4 regions of the Pseudoalteromonas sp. SG43-1 genome follow, and region 2 is predicted to be linked to each of the others. Evidence: predicted binding sites of a transcription regulator. Region 2 holds the regulator's gene; each other region holds the start of a gene.

Region 1 (3,200 bases), on a different contig from region 2:
GATTTAGTTCTTATTGCCTTTGTAAAGGCTGCAAAAGAAACACTAAGTGGTGATCATCAGTTTGGCCGCTACGGCGGCGAAGAATGGTTGTTTGCACTAAATTCGGTTGACGAACTAGCTATTCGAGATATCTTTGACCAGCTCGCCACTAGGTTTACCGAGCATTGTAGTAATATAAAAGACCTTCCTAGTGATACAAAAATCACTTTTAGTGTGGGAGCCTCTGTAAGTAACCCTTTAAAAAGCACACTAGATGTTCTTATTAAGCATGCAGATAAATTACTTTATAAAGCAAAAGAAAACGGAAGAAACCAAGTCGTTGTTGATTAAATAAACACAGCTAGAAGTACTTGCTCAGTTAATTGACTAAAGTCCATCTAAAACCATCAGTTTAATTTTATGTGCTTTTACAAAATGATCTAATTTATGGGTGTGTATCCACCAAGTAGCGGCCTCCATAAGTAGCTCTGGGTCGTCGTTTTTATTGGCAAAAAATGCATAAAAAGAAAGCCCTACATTTTCGCCTTTAACTGCTATTTTTTTATCGCACACGGTAATTATTTTTGCTCTTAGTTCTTCCCTCATACATACCTTATTTAATTATATTTTTACTATTAAAATACGCCATTTAAAAAGCTAACGATTAGCTGTGAAAGGCTTCTATCAACCAAGCCATGATTCTCAAGCTCTTTATTAGGCGTATTTACTTTTGCAGCTTTGCATTCATTATCTAATGTCTCATTTTTACGTGTACCGGTTTCGTATGCAATATCTGCTTGTTCCATACATTTTGCCGAGCCTGCGTAAGGCTTTGCCGCACAAGCGCTTAGTAATAAAAAAAGTGAAATTGCTATCAACAATTGCTTCATAACTAATCCTATTTTTACGCAACTTATTTACTTTAAATTACAGCTGCAAGTTAGCCTATTTACTTTTCTACCACCATTACAAAAAATTCAAAAAAGAACGTACCGATGGCATCAAAAAAAGTGTTATTTTTTTCATCCTTTTTAATTTGTGCGCTAATGCATTGATTGTAAACCTGTGAGCTTGTTTGAGCGCCATTTCGATCAACCATTTCAGCCTCTTCAATGCATAAGTTAGGGTCGGAACGCGGGGCTGTACTACATGCACTCAGTAAAGCGCACAGCAATAATGCGGCGACGGGGCTTTTTATGTTCATCCTTAAACTATCCTATTAAGTTAACGTGCTACCTGCATTTATGTGTGAGAGTAATATATAGGTTGTACCCAAATAACACTGACACTTTATCACTGCAATAAAATAAACAACCAGTAAATATTTGTAAGGTTCTGTAGGGATTTATACTCACTTTTATAATTGAACTACGCAAAAGCCTGAAATTATTGCATTCATATCACTGTAAAATTTACAGTGATCGCAGCCAAAGAATAAAAGATTAAATTAAATTTATTAAAATACAATAACTTAATATTTGGCATTTAGTTTGCTAGTTAATGATATAAGCAAATAAATTGTAAAAGGACTAGTTATGAATATTTTTGAAGCACTACGTCATGACCATGACAAACAACGAGAATTGGTAGATGCGCTTATTCAAACACACGGCGACACAGAGCAGCGCCACACGCTAATGGATGAGCTAAAAACAGAATTAGAAAATCACGCAAAATTTGAAGAACGTTACTTTTATAACCCACTTATGTTTGATGACTTAACTCATGAAAAAGCGCGCCACAGCGTAGCTGAACATCACGAAATTGATGAATTAATTGAACAACTTGAAGATACCGAAATGAGCTCGTCTGCATGGTTAGTTGCAGCTAAAAAGCTACACCATTTGGTACATCATCATTTAAGTGAAGAAGAACACGAAGTGTTTCAATTAGCGGGTAAAGCACTTACCGAAGGGCAAAAAGAGAGCCTTGCTGAGCAATACAACGACGCTATGCATTAGTTGTAAACACGCAAACCGACTTCCACACACTCCCTGTGTACTTATTGGTTATAAGCCTTATGGCTTATAACCAATTTTTTTGTATGTACTTTATTACTTTACAGTAAATTTCACGTCTTGGTCGCGTAATAAGTAAAGTGCAAAACACGCAGCCCACATTGGCCATGCAGTAAAGAATAATAAGTTATTAAAGCCATCTATGTACTGGTTGTAAGAAGAAAGCGTAGATAAGCCATGCATTACAAAAATGATACCGTACGTTATACGCTTTTTAATACCTGCTAAAAATGCTAAAACAAGCACTAACTGCACCGCACCAATAATGTAAGCCACTATATCTGTAGAGCCACTAATACCGTAAAAATGTTCAAAAATACGTGCGCTATGCCCAGGATTAACAAACTTATCGAATGTCCACATAACCATTACAATAAACACGCCTAAACGCAAAGATAAAAGTGACCACTGCAAACGGTTTTGCACATCAGAATTCATTGAACCTGTCATAAAATTTCCTTAAATGAATATTAATAAACGTAGAAGTAACCTAGACCGTATAAGTTATTTTTTATTTCAAAAATTTTTAATTAAATTCATTAGTTAAGCCATGCAGTACTAAAAGTGAAGCTTATTTAAGTAATTTAAAAATGCTGCATAAAAGTTAACTCTTTTAAAATGTTAGCAGGTTGAAAGTAGTCTATAATTAAAAATTCTATTAAAAGCATATATTTACATTCACTCTAGTACAATCGCTGTATTAATATTTTATCAACTAATAAAACAATACTATTAATTACCATCTTTATAATGCATCTGTTTTGTTATGTTCTAAAAAACAAAAAGAATCAAAATTTTACTGAAAGTTATTTTTAATCCTTTCGGTCTTTATCGCCAACAACATTTTAACCGTAGAGAGAAAACGTTTGAAACACGCATATTTAGCACTTTCCCTAGCCACCATATTAAATACACCACTTAATGCTTTTGCAGCCGAAGAATCAAAAACAGCAAAAGAAGGCGCAATTGAGCGTATTGAGGTGGCAGGCCAAGTTATTAAATCTCAAGGTCTTTCGGTTAAAAATGCCACTGTAGACGGCCCTTTTGGCGACAACTTAGCTCTACGAGATATAGCCCGTTCAGTAACACCAATTTCAAGCGAGTTAATAGAACAACTCAATATTACGACTTTACAAGACGTACTTGCAGTCAGCCCTAATACCTATTCAGCCAGTGGTTTTGGGGCACCAAGTTTACCTACTA
Region 2 (3,200 bases):
ATTAGGCATAGGCTACTTACCACAAGAGTCATCGATTTTTAGAAAGCTGACTGTTTATCAAAACTTAATGGCCATTTTAGAAACACGCAAAGAACTAAATAAACAAGCCAGAGAAGACACGCTCAATAACTTATTAGATGAATTTAGCATACAACACATTCGTGATAGCCAAGGTATGGCATTATCGGGTGGAGAACGTCGTCGTGTAGAAATAGCACGAGCGCTGGCAGCAGATCCTAAATTTATATTACTGGATGAACCGTTTGCCGGTGTTGACCCTATTTCGGTATTAGATATAAAGAAAATAATAGAACATCTTAAAAATCGTGGGATTGGTGTATTAATTACCGACCATAACGTAAGAGAGACCCTTGATGTTTGTGAAAAAGCCTACATTGTTTCTCATGGGGAGCTGATTGCATCAGGTACTCCAGAACACGTATTAAATGATAAAACAGTACGCGATGTTTACTTAGGCGAGCAATTTAGGCTGTAACATTTACGCCATGTCTTTAAGCATCTGCTAGTATTAATTATAACAACATAAAAGGATTGTTAGAGATACATGAGGCAATCACTACAGCTGCGCATGGGCCAGCAACTTACAATGACTCCACAGTTGCAACAAGCTATTCGTTTGTTGCAACTCAGTACATTGGATCTCCAGCAAGAAATACAAGAAGCTCTCGACAGTAATCCACTATTAGAGGTTGAAGAGGCAGACTATTCCGAAGACGCTGCTGGTAAAAACGAGCAAAAAGCTGATACCGATGACATAACTGTTAGCGCATCTGCTGATGATGCTCCGAGCGAATATGAACAAGATACTGGTGAAGCACTTGCAAAAGACACGCTAAGTGACGACATGGCTATGGATGTTAGTTGGGATGAGTACATGAGTGCCGCTCCTGCAGCCTCATCAGGTCCAATGCCCGAAGACGAATCAATATACCAAGGCGCCTCTACTGAAACGCTCCATGAGTATTTAATGTGGCAATTACAACTAACGCCATTTAGCCCTACAGACGAAGCTATTGCTATTGCTATTGTAGAAGCTGTCGATGATTCAGGTATTTTAACACTAAGCTGCGAAGAGATTTTAGAAAGCTTTAATCAAGAAAACGAAGATGATAACGAAGTCGAACTTGATGAAATTGAAGCGGTATTAAAACGCATCCAACTGTTTGATCCTGTTGGTATTGCTGCACGTAGTTTACAAGAGTGTTTGTGTATTCAGCTTAATCAATTTGATAAAGAAACACCTTATATTAATGAAACGAAAATGATTTTAACCGAGCATATTGATCTATTAGCAGCTCGCGACTATCGTACATTAATGAAAAAAACTAAGCTCAAAGAAGAAGAGCTTAAAGAAGTAATGACACTAATACATACTCTCAACCCAAAACCTGCAGATACTATTGTAAGGGAAGAATCTGAGTATGTTATTCCTGATGTGTCAGTTAAAAAAATTAAAGGCCGCTGGGTTGTCGAATTAAACCCAGATAGCATGCCTAAAATTCGTGTTAATAGCCAATACGCAGCAATGTCTCGCACTGTAAAATCAAGTGGCGACAGCCAGTTTATTCGCTCACATTTACAAGAAGCTAAATGGTTTATTAAAAGCTTAGAAAGTAGAAACGACACGCTATTAAAAGTTACTAATTGTATTGTTAAGCAACAACAAGGCTTTTTTGAACATGGCCCTGAAGCCATGAAACCAATGGTTTTAAATGATGTGGCTGAAATGGTAGAAATGCACGAATCGACAATTTCGCGTGTTACTACTCAAAAGTACATGCATACACCCCGTGGTATATTTGAGCTTAAATATTTTTTCTCAAGCCATGTAAGTACTGAAAACGGTGGTGAATGTTCATCTACAGCAATACGTGCGCTTATCCGAAAATTAATCGCAGCAGAAAACTCAGCAAAACCATTGAGTGATAGCAAAATAGCGGATATATTGGCTGAGCAAGGAATTAAAGTAGCGAGACGTACAATCGCAAAATACCGCGAATCTCTTGCTATTCCACCGTCAAATCAGCGTAAAAGTCTGATTTAAGACGCTAAACTAAGAGGGTAATGCTTATGCAACTAAACTTAACTGGTCGTCACGTAGAATTAACCGATTCACTAAGAGACTATATTAATACTAAATTTGCGAAGCTTGAAAGACACTCTGATCATATTAATAATGTTCATGTCATTCTCGATGTAGAAAAATTAAATCAAAAAGCAGAAGCCACAATACACGTAAGCGGTGCTGAGCTATTTGCCTCTACAGAACATCAAGATATGTATGCCGCTATTGACTCGTTGATCGACAAGCTCGATCGCCAAGTAATCAAACACAAAGAGAAGCTTGCTCGACACTAATATGATGAAATTAAGTTCACTTATATGCCAGGACTGCAGCAAAGCTGCGGTCCTTTTTAATAGCAAAAAAAGAATTTTAGAGTTCATTAGCGAACTTGCTCACGACAAACTTCCGTATTTACCGCAACAAGATATTCTTAATGCTTTAATGAGCAGAGAGAAATTAGGTAGTACAGGTATAGGGCGTGGCATTGCTATTCCTCATGGAAGAATGAGCGGTGCAGAAGAGCCTTTGGCTTTAGTGCTCGTTAGCGAAACTCCAATAAACTTTGATGCAATCGATAATCGCCCTGTTGATATTTTTGTCGCACTCATCGTACCAGATGGCGATAACCAGCAGCACTTAAAGACTCTAGCAACCATTGCTGATAAACTAAACAACAAAGATTTTTGTAAACAGTTACGCAGTGCAAAATCTGATACTGAGCTTTACCAAGTTATTGTCGATCAATCATAGTTTTATAAAGGGTGTTAAATGGAGTTAATTATCATAAGCGGCCGTTCTGGTTCTGGAAAGTCGGTTGCTTTGCGCGTTGTAGAAGATTTAGGTTATTATTGCGTAGATAATATTCCAGTAAACCTACTACCTTCATTAGTTCGCAGTGTATCTGATAGCTACGATAAAATTGCTGTTAGCATAGATGTGCGCAACATCCCTAAAGAACAAGATGAATTTAACGATATTCTTGAATACTTACCAGGCTTTGCAAACCCTACGTTATTTTATTTAGATAGCGACGATCAGACATTGATCAAACGTTTTTCTGAAACACGCAGATTACACCCACTATCAATAGACTCGTTGCCCCTTGATTTAGCCA
Region 3 (3,200 bases), on a different contig from region 2:
CATTACGCCGTTCTTACGAACGCCGATAGCGCCACCTTTATGAGGACCATAATGATCGAACGTATGGTACATCAGACCAGAACCCGAAGTAAGCGTCATGAAATCAGTTTGGAAACCAATTAAACCACGGCTTGGGATCATGAAGTCTAAACGCATACGGCCTTTGCCATCTGGAGTCATGTTAGTAAGTTCACCTTTACGTAGGCCAACTTGTTCCATAACAGAACCTTGATGCTCTTCTTGACAGTCAATAGTCACTGTTTCAAACGGTTCTTCTAGAACGCCATCTACAGTACGTAAGATAACTTCTGGACGAGAAACTGAAAGCTCGTAACCTTCACGACGCATGTTTTCGATTAAGATACCTAGGTGTAATTCACCACGACCAGAAACACGGAAGCTATCTGGGCTTGCAGTATCTTCAACGCGAAGTGCTACGTTGTGTACTAATTCTTTGTCTAAACGCTCACGGATATTACGTGACGTTACAAACTTACCTTCTTTACCACAGAAAGGTGAGTTATTTACAGAGAATGTCATTGTTACAGTTGGCTCATCAACACTTAGTGGTGGTAATGCTTCAACGTTTCCTGGGAAACAAACTGTGTCAGAAATCTTAAGCTCACCAATACCTGTTACAGTTACGATGTTACCAGCGTAAGCTCTATCAGTTTCGATACGCTCAAGACCTAGGTAGCTTTGTACTGCACCAATTTTACCATTACGTGTAGTGCCATCAGCACTGATAATAGTAACTTGTTGGTTAGGAGCAACAGAACCACGTTTAATACGACCAATACCAACTACACCAACATAAGAGTTGTAATCTAGTTGAGAAATTTGCATTTGGAAGTCACCTTCAGGATCTGCATCCGGTGGTGATACTTCTTCAACGATCATCTTGAACATAGGTTCCATGTTGTCTGATGGTTCGTCTAAATCTAGTGTTGCCCAACCGTTGATTGCTGAAGCGTAGATTACTTTAAAGTCTAACTGTTCGTCAGTCGCGCCAAGGTTGTCGAATAAATCAAAGATTTGATCCATAACCCAATCTGGACGAGCGCCTGGCTTATCAATTTTATTGATAACGACGATTGGCTTTAAGCCTTGCGCGAATGCTTTTTGCGTAACGAAACGCGTTTGCGGCATTGGACCTTCTTGAGCATCAACAAGTAATAATACTGAGTCAGCCATCGAAAGTACGCGTTCAACTTCACCACCGAAATCGGCGTGTCCCGGGGTATCTACGATATTGATATGGTAGTCATTCCAAGAAATGGCTGTGTTTTTAGCCAAAATGGTAATACCACGTTCTTTCTCAATGTCGTTTGAGTCCATCACGCGCTCTTCGTTACCGCCGCGTGTTTCTAATGTACCTGATTGCTCAAGTAGTTTGTCAACCAGTGTTGTTTTACCATGGTCAACGTGCGCGATAATCGCTATATTTCTTAACTGTTCGATGCTCATATATTTACTCAGAGAAATTAAATTCTCATTGATCCTGCAAGATCTACGCACTCATCCACGCTTTCGCGAGATGTCCCAGCATAGGATTTAAAAGGGCGCATATTATCCCTCATTAATGACATGGATGAAAGTTTATCCAATATAAATTTCAAAACTTTCTCAATACTTTTACTAAGTATCTGTTTTATATATGACAATTATATGAATTAAATTTCAAATTTTTTTTGTAAAACAGCCTTTTTGGCTATTTTGCTGATCTTTTTGGTACTCTTTTGCATTTAGGTTATGCTATTTTCGAGCGATTAAATTAGCAGCAAATTGTGCCCTGTAAATTTTGCACCAAAAAGGAAAATTTACGCACCAATATAGTGCGTTTGTACATTCCATTTTGATGCAACGATATTTTTTTAATTTATAAACAGCTAGTTATAAAAATGGCACAAAATCAGCTTAGTAAATCCCAAAGCAATTATGCAGCAATAACAAAACCCAATAGTTGGAGGACACATGTCACAATCGGTTTTAGATTTTATTAAAGAAAATGACGTTAAGTTCATTGATTTACGCTTTACTGACACTAAGGGTAAAGAACAACATGTATCTATTCCTCATCACCAAGTTGATGAAGACTTTTTTGAAGACGGTAAAATGTTTGACGGTTCTTCAATTGCAGGCTGGAAAGGCATAAACGAATCAGACATGGTATTAATGCCAGTTGCTGAATCAATCAAACTAGACCCTTTCACTGAAGAATCAACATTAATCGTACGTTGTGACGTAGTAGAGCCTTCTACGCTTCAAGGTTATGAGCGCGACCCGCGTTCTGTTGCTAAGCGTGCTGAAGATTACATGCGCTCTACAGGTATTGCAGATACAGTTTTATTTGGCCCTGAGCCAGAGTTTTTCGTATTTGACGACGTTAAATACAAATCAGATATGTCTGGTTCTATGTACAAAATTGACTCTAAGCAAGCTGCTTGGAACTCAGATAAAGAATATGCAGATGGCAACACAGGTCACCGTCCAGGTATTAAAGGCGGTTACTTCCCAGTTGCTCCTGTTGATGACTTCCAAGATTGGCGTTCAGCTACGTGTCTAGTTCTAGAAGAAATGGGCCAAGTAGTAGAAGCACATCACCACGAAGTTGCAACAGCAGGTCAAAACGAGATTGCTACTCGCTTTAATACAATGGTATTAAAAGCGGATGAAATTCAAGAAATGAAATATGTTATCCATAACATGGCTCACTTATACGGTAAAACAGCAACGTTTATGCCTAAGCCAGTTGTTGGTGATAACGGTTCTGGTATGCATTGTCACCAGTCACTTGCTAAAGATGGTGTAAACCTTTTTGCTGGTGATAAGTACGGCGGCCTTTCTGAAGATGCGCTTTACTACATTGGTGGTATCATCAAGCATGCTAAAGCAATTAACGCTTTTGCAAATGCCTCTACTAACTCGTACAAACGTTTAGTACCAGGTTTTGAAGCACCAGTTATGCTTGCATACTCTGCACGTAACCGTTCTGCATCAATCCGTATCCCAGTGGTTCCATCTGAAAAAGGTCGTCGTATTGAAGTACGCTTCCCTGATCCAACTGCTAACCCATACCTTGCTTTCTCAGCAATGCTTATGGCTGGCCTTGATGGTATCAAAAACAAGATCCACCCTGGCGATGCTATGGATAAAGATTTATATGACCTACCAGCTGAAGAAGCAGCAGAAATCCCAAC
Region 4 (3,200 bases), on a different contig from region 2:
TTGACTGGTTTGATTTTGAATCACCCGTAAACGACGAATCGCTGCCAATACCAAACTGGATACTATCGCCACCTATATTTACAGGTAGACCACCTAAGCCAATCACTGGGTCTAAGCTTGCGTCAGTTTCTTTGTCTGTTTCTGTTTTAGCGGCCTTTGTTGCTTGAGTAGACTCTTGCAATTTAACCGTAATTATATCGCCAGTACGTAGCGCTTTTTTATCGGAATATAAGTCGTTTGATGTATGAGTATTAAACAATGAACCTGTGGCTACCAGCGGCTCTAAAATGGGCTCGGGGTACATAGGTGCGTAGTAAGGGTCGTCCTGCACTACCTCACTATTTTGCGTAGACATACAGCCACTTAAAAATAATGTGCCCGCTGCAAATAAAATAATATTACGCATAATTCCCCCTATTCTATTAAAGCTGTTGATTGATATAACTCATCATTTCGTCAACGGCCGAAATTACTTTTGAGTTCATTTCGTAAATACGCTGAGTTTCTATTAGATTTACCAGCTCTTCAGTCACATTTACGTTAGATGTTTCGAGTGAGCCTTGAATAATACTACCTAACCCTTCAACACCAGGATTACCTTGTACAGGCGCACCACTTACAGCCGTTTCGGTATAAAGGTTTTGACCAATTGGCTCAAGACCCGATGGATTAATAAAGTCACTAATAGTCAGCTGACCAATTACAACGTTATCGGCTTGGCCTGCAACACGTACAGATACTTCGCCGTCTTGCGAAACCGTAATTGATTGCGCGTCATCTGGTACATTCATTTCTGGCTGAATAACGTAACCTGCGCCCGATGTTACAATTCGTCCATCGCCATCGGTAGTAAACTGACCATTGCGCGAGTAAGCAATATTGCCATCTGGTTGCAGTACTTCAAAAAAACCTTCGCCAGAAATCATCCAATCTAGTGAGTTTTCGGTGGTCAACATGTTGCCTTGCGTAAACTCTTTTTGGTTAGCTACAACTTTAGCACCCGCACCTAACATTAAGCCCGACGGCATTTCGGTATCTTGCGATGAACGACCACCTGGTTGATTAATATTTTGATAAAGTAAATCTTCAAATATAGCGCGGCTTTTTTTGTAACCTACGGTACTCGCATTCGCTAAATTATTTGAGATAACCGATATATCGGTTTGTTGAGCGTCTAGCCCAGTTTTACTGATCCACAATGCTGGATTCATAATCGTGTCCTCACTTTAAAGTTAAACTATGCGTAATAACTGATCTTGACGCTCGTCAATTTCTTCAGCTGTTTTCATTAATTTCACTTGTAATTCAAATTGGCGCTGGTGGCTTATCATGTCGACCATTTCGTGAACAGGGTTCACATTTGACATTTCAAGCGAACCACTTAAAACTTTTACATTGGCAGAGGTATCTACTGTTACATTTGCTTTTGGTCTAAATAAACCATCGTTACCTTTTTCGAGCTGGGAGCTATTTGCTTCTACCACTCTAAGCGTGTCTATTTCTTCTAAAAAGTTAGCGGGAGCGCCTTGCGGTCGAACTTGAATAGCGCCATCTTGGCTAAACCCTATTTTTTCGACTGGGACGGGTAAAATAACAGGTCCCCCTTCGCCAATAACTTGACGACCGTGGCTGGTTACGAGCATGCCTTGAGCAGTAATGTTTAACGTACCCACTTTTGTGTAAGCTTCATTACCGGAGGCATCTTGCACAGCAAGCCATGCATTATCGCTCATCGCGATATCTAAGTCTCGCCCGGTTTGAACAATGCCACCCGATACCATGTTTGAACCCGGACGCTCTTGCATTGAAAATACACGTGTAGGCAAACCTTCGCCAAACGCTTGCATAGAACGCGCCTGGGCAAAGTCAGCTTTAAATCCTGTTGTATTTGCATTCGCCAAATTATTGGCTTTAAGCGCAAGCCCTTGTAGGCTTTGCTTAGCGCCAGAGGCCGCAATGTAGACCATTTTGTCCATAGTATCGACTCACATAAAAAATCTCTGAACTTATAAATGCAAAATAGGTGCCAGATTAAATTTGACGCAACATTGAGAGGTATTTAGAAGGGCTTACAAAGAGGACTTATAAAAAAGGCTGCAAAAATGCAGCCTAATATATTTAATGGGGTTTAGCTTATCGAATCTGCAAAATACTTTGCTGAATAGTTGAGTTAACTTCAAGCGCACGTGAGTTTGCTTGGTAATTACGCTGTGCAGTAATTAAGTCTACAAGCTCGTTTGTAAGATTAGTATTTGATTGCTCAAGCGCTGATGAGTTAATTCCACCAAACGTACCCGAACCGGCTTCACCCGCTACAGGTTCACCTGAATCAATACTTTGCTTCCAGCTTGTATCACCCACTTGTGATAACCCTTGTGAATTTGGAAAACGTACCATAGCCACTTGGCCTAGGAATGTTGAGTCACCATTACTGTAAGAAGCGACAATTTTACCGTCTGTTCCTATATCAATTCCGGCTAAACGACCTACTGTTGAGCCATCTTGATCGAGTGCTTTTACTTCAAAACCACTTGAATACTGAGTTGGGATACGTCCAGCTGTGTTGTTTTCATCGCGCCAGTTAAGCTCAATACCAGTACCTGGGAAAGTTGCACCATTGTCTAGTAATGTTGATAAGCCAGTACCAGAACCCGCTGGTAGTAGTATTTCATCAAAAGTAGTTGTATTTGTATTTGCTACACCGCCTGTTGTTGATGGTAAACCACTTGAGTTAAAACCTAGGGTGGTCAGTGGTGTATAAGGTGTCGTTGTTTGTTCTCCACCAGTTGTGGCATCAACTACTTTGCCATCGAGTGTTGCGTATACTTCCCAACTGTTATCTGTACCACCTGCTGCGGCATCATCTTCTTTAGCAAAAAAGTACTGTAAAATATGTGGTTCACCTAGTGAATCATATACCGTTGTTGACGTAGATGAGTTATAAGTACCACTAGATGTTGGGTCAAAAGCAATACCCGGAGCATCTGCTGTTGCATCTAAGTTAAACGACAAAAATACATTTTCTGTTGCGCGAGGTGAACCAGACGAATCAGGGATTTGAATTGGATCAGTTGTGCTCAAACTTACCGACGTTGTATCACCTGTAGATGAGTCAACAGGGAATGCTTGTAAAAAGTTACCTTTTGCGTCAACCATAAAGTTATCTTGGTTAAGCTTAAATGCACCCGCACGTGTATATG

The links. Region 2 encodes sigma-54, which starts transcription at its own class of promoters, with help from an activator protein. Its sites were predicted from a motif close to GTTGGCACGNNNNTNGNNT; they were not measured.
Region 1: a site for sigma-54 is predicted at 1,457-1,475, ahead of H5159_RS16995 (hemerythrin domain-containing protein). Genes of this name have one in related genera too.
Region 3: a site for sigma-54 is predicted at 1,901-1,919, ahead of glnA (glutamate--ammonia ligase). Genes of this name have one in related genera too.
Region 4: a site for sigma-54 is predicted at 2,013-2,031, ahead of H5159_RS07200 (flagellar basal body rod protein FlgF). Genes of this name have one in related genera too.

The regions. Positions count from the first base shown of each region.
Region 1 is NZ_JACJFD010000028.1:18,659-21,858, reverse strand. Features, by position in the region: gene H5159_RS17015 (GGDEF domain-containing protein) at 1-330, shown strand, start outside; gene H5159_RS17010 (DUF6500 family protein) at 367-585, opposite strand; gene H5159_RS17005 (hypothetical protein) at 615-869, opposite strand; gene H5159_RS17000 (hypothetical protein) at 929-1,183, opposite strand; gene H5159_RS16995 (hemerythrin domain-containing protein) at 1,515-1,940, shown strand; gene H5159_RS16990 (hypothetical protein) at 2,034-2,447, opposite strand; gene H5159_RS16985 (TonB-dependent siderophore receptor) at 2,864-3,200, shown strand, end outside.
Region 2 is NZ_JACJFD010000001.1:305,531-308,730, reverse strand. Features, by position in the region: gene lptB (LPS export ABC transporter ATP-binding protein) at 1-496, shown strand, start outside; gene H5159_RS01410 (RNA polymerase factor sigma-54) at 566-2,065, shown strand; gene hpf (ribosome hibernation promoting factor) at 2,092-2,379, shown strand; gene ptsN (PTS IIA-like nitrogen regulatory protein PtsN) at 2,384-2,836, shown strand; gene rapZ (RNase adapter RapZ) at 2,855-3,200, shown strand, end outside.
Region 3 is NZ_JACJFD010000027.1:28,204-31,403, reverse strand. Features, by position in the region: gene typA (translational GTPase TypA) at 1-1,467, opposite strand, end outside; gene glnA (glutamate--ammonia ligase) at 1,975-3,200, shown strand, end outside.
Region 4 is NZ_JACJFD010000007.1:11,725-14,924, reverse strand. Features, by position in the region: gene flgH (flagellar basal body L-ring protein FlgH) at 1-406, opposite strand, end outside; gene flgG (flagellar basal-body rod protein FlgG) at 423-1,211, opposite strand; gene H5159_RS07200 (flagellar basal body rod protein FlgF) at 1,233-1,976, opposite strand; gene flgE (flagellar hook protein FlgE) at 2,134-3,200, opposite strand, start outside.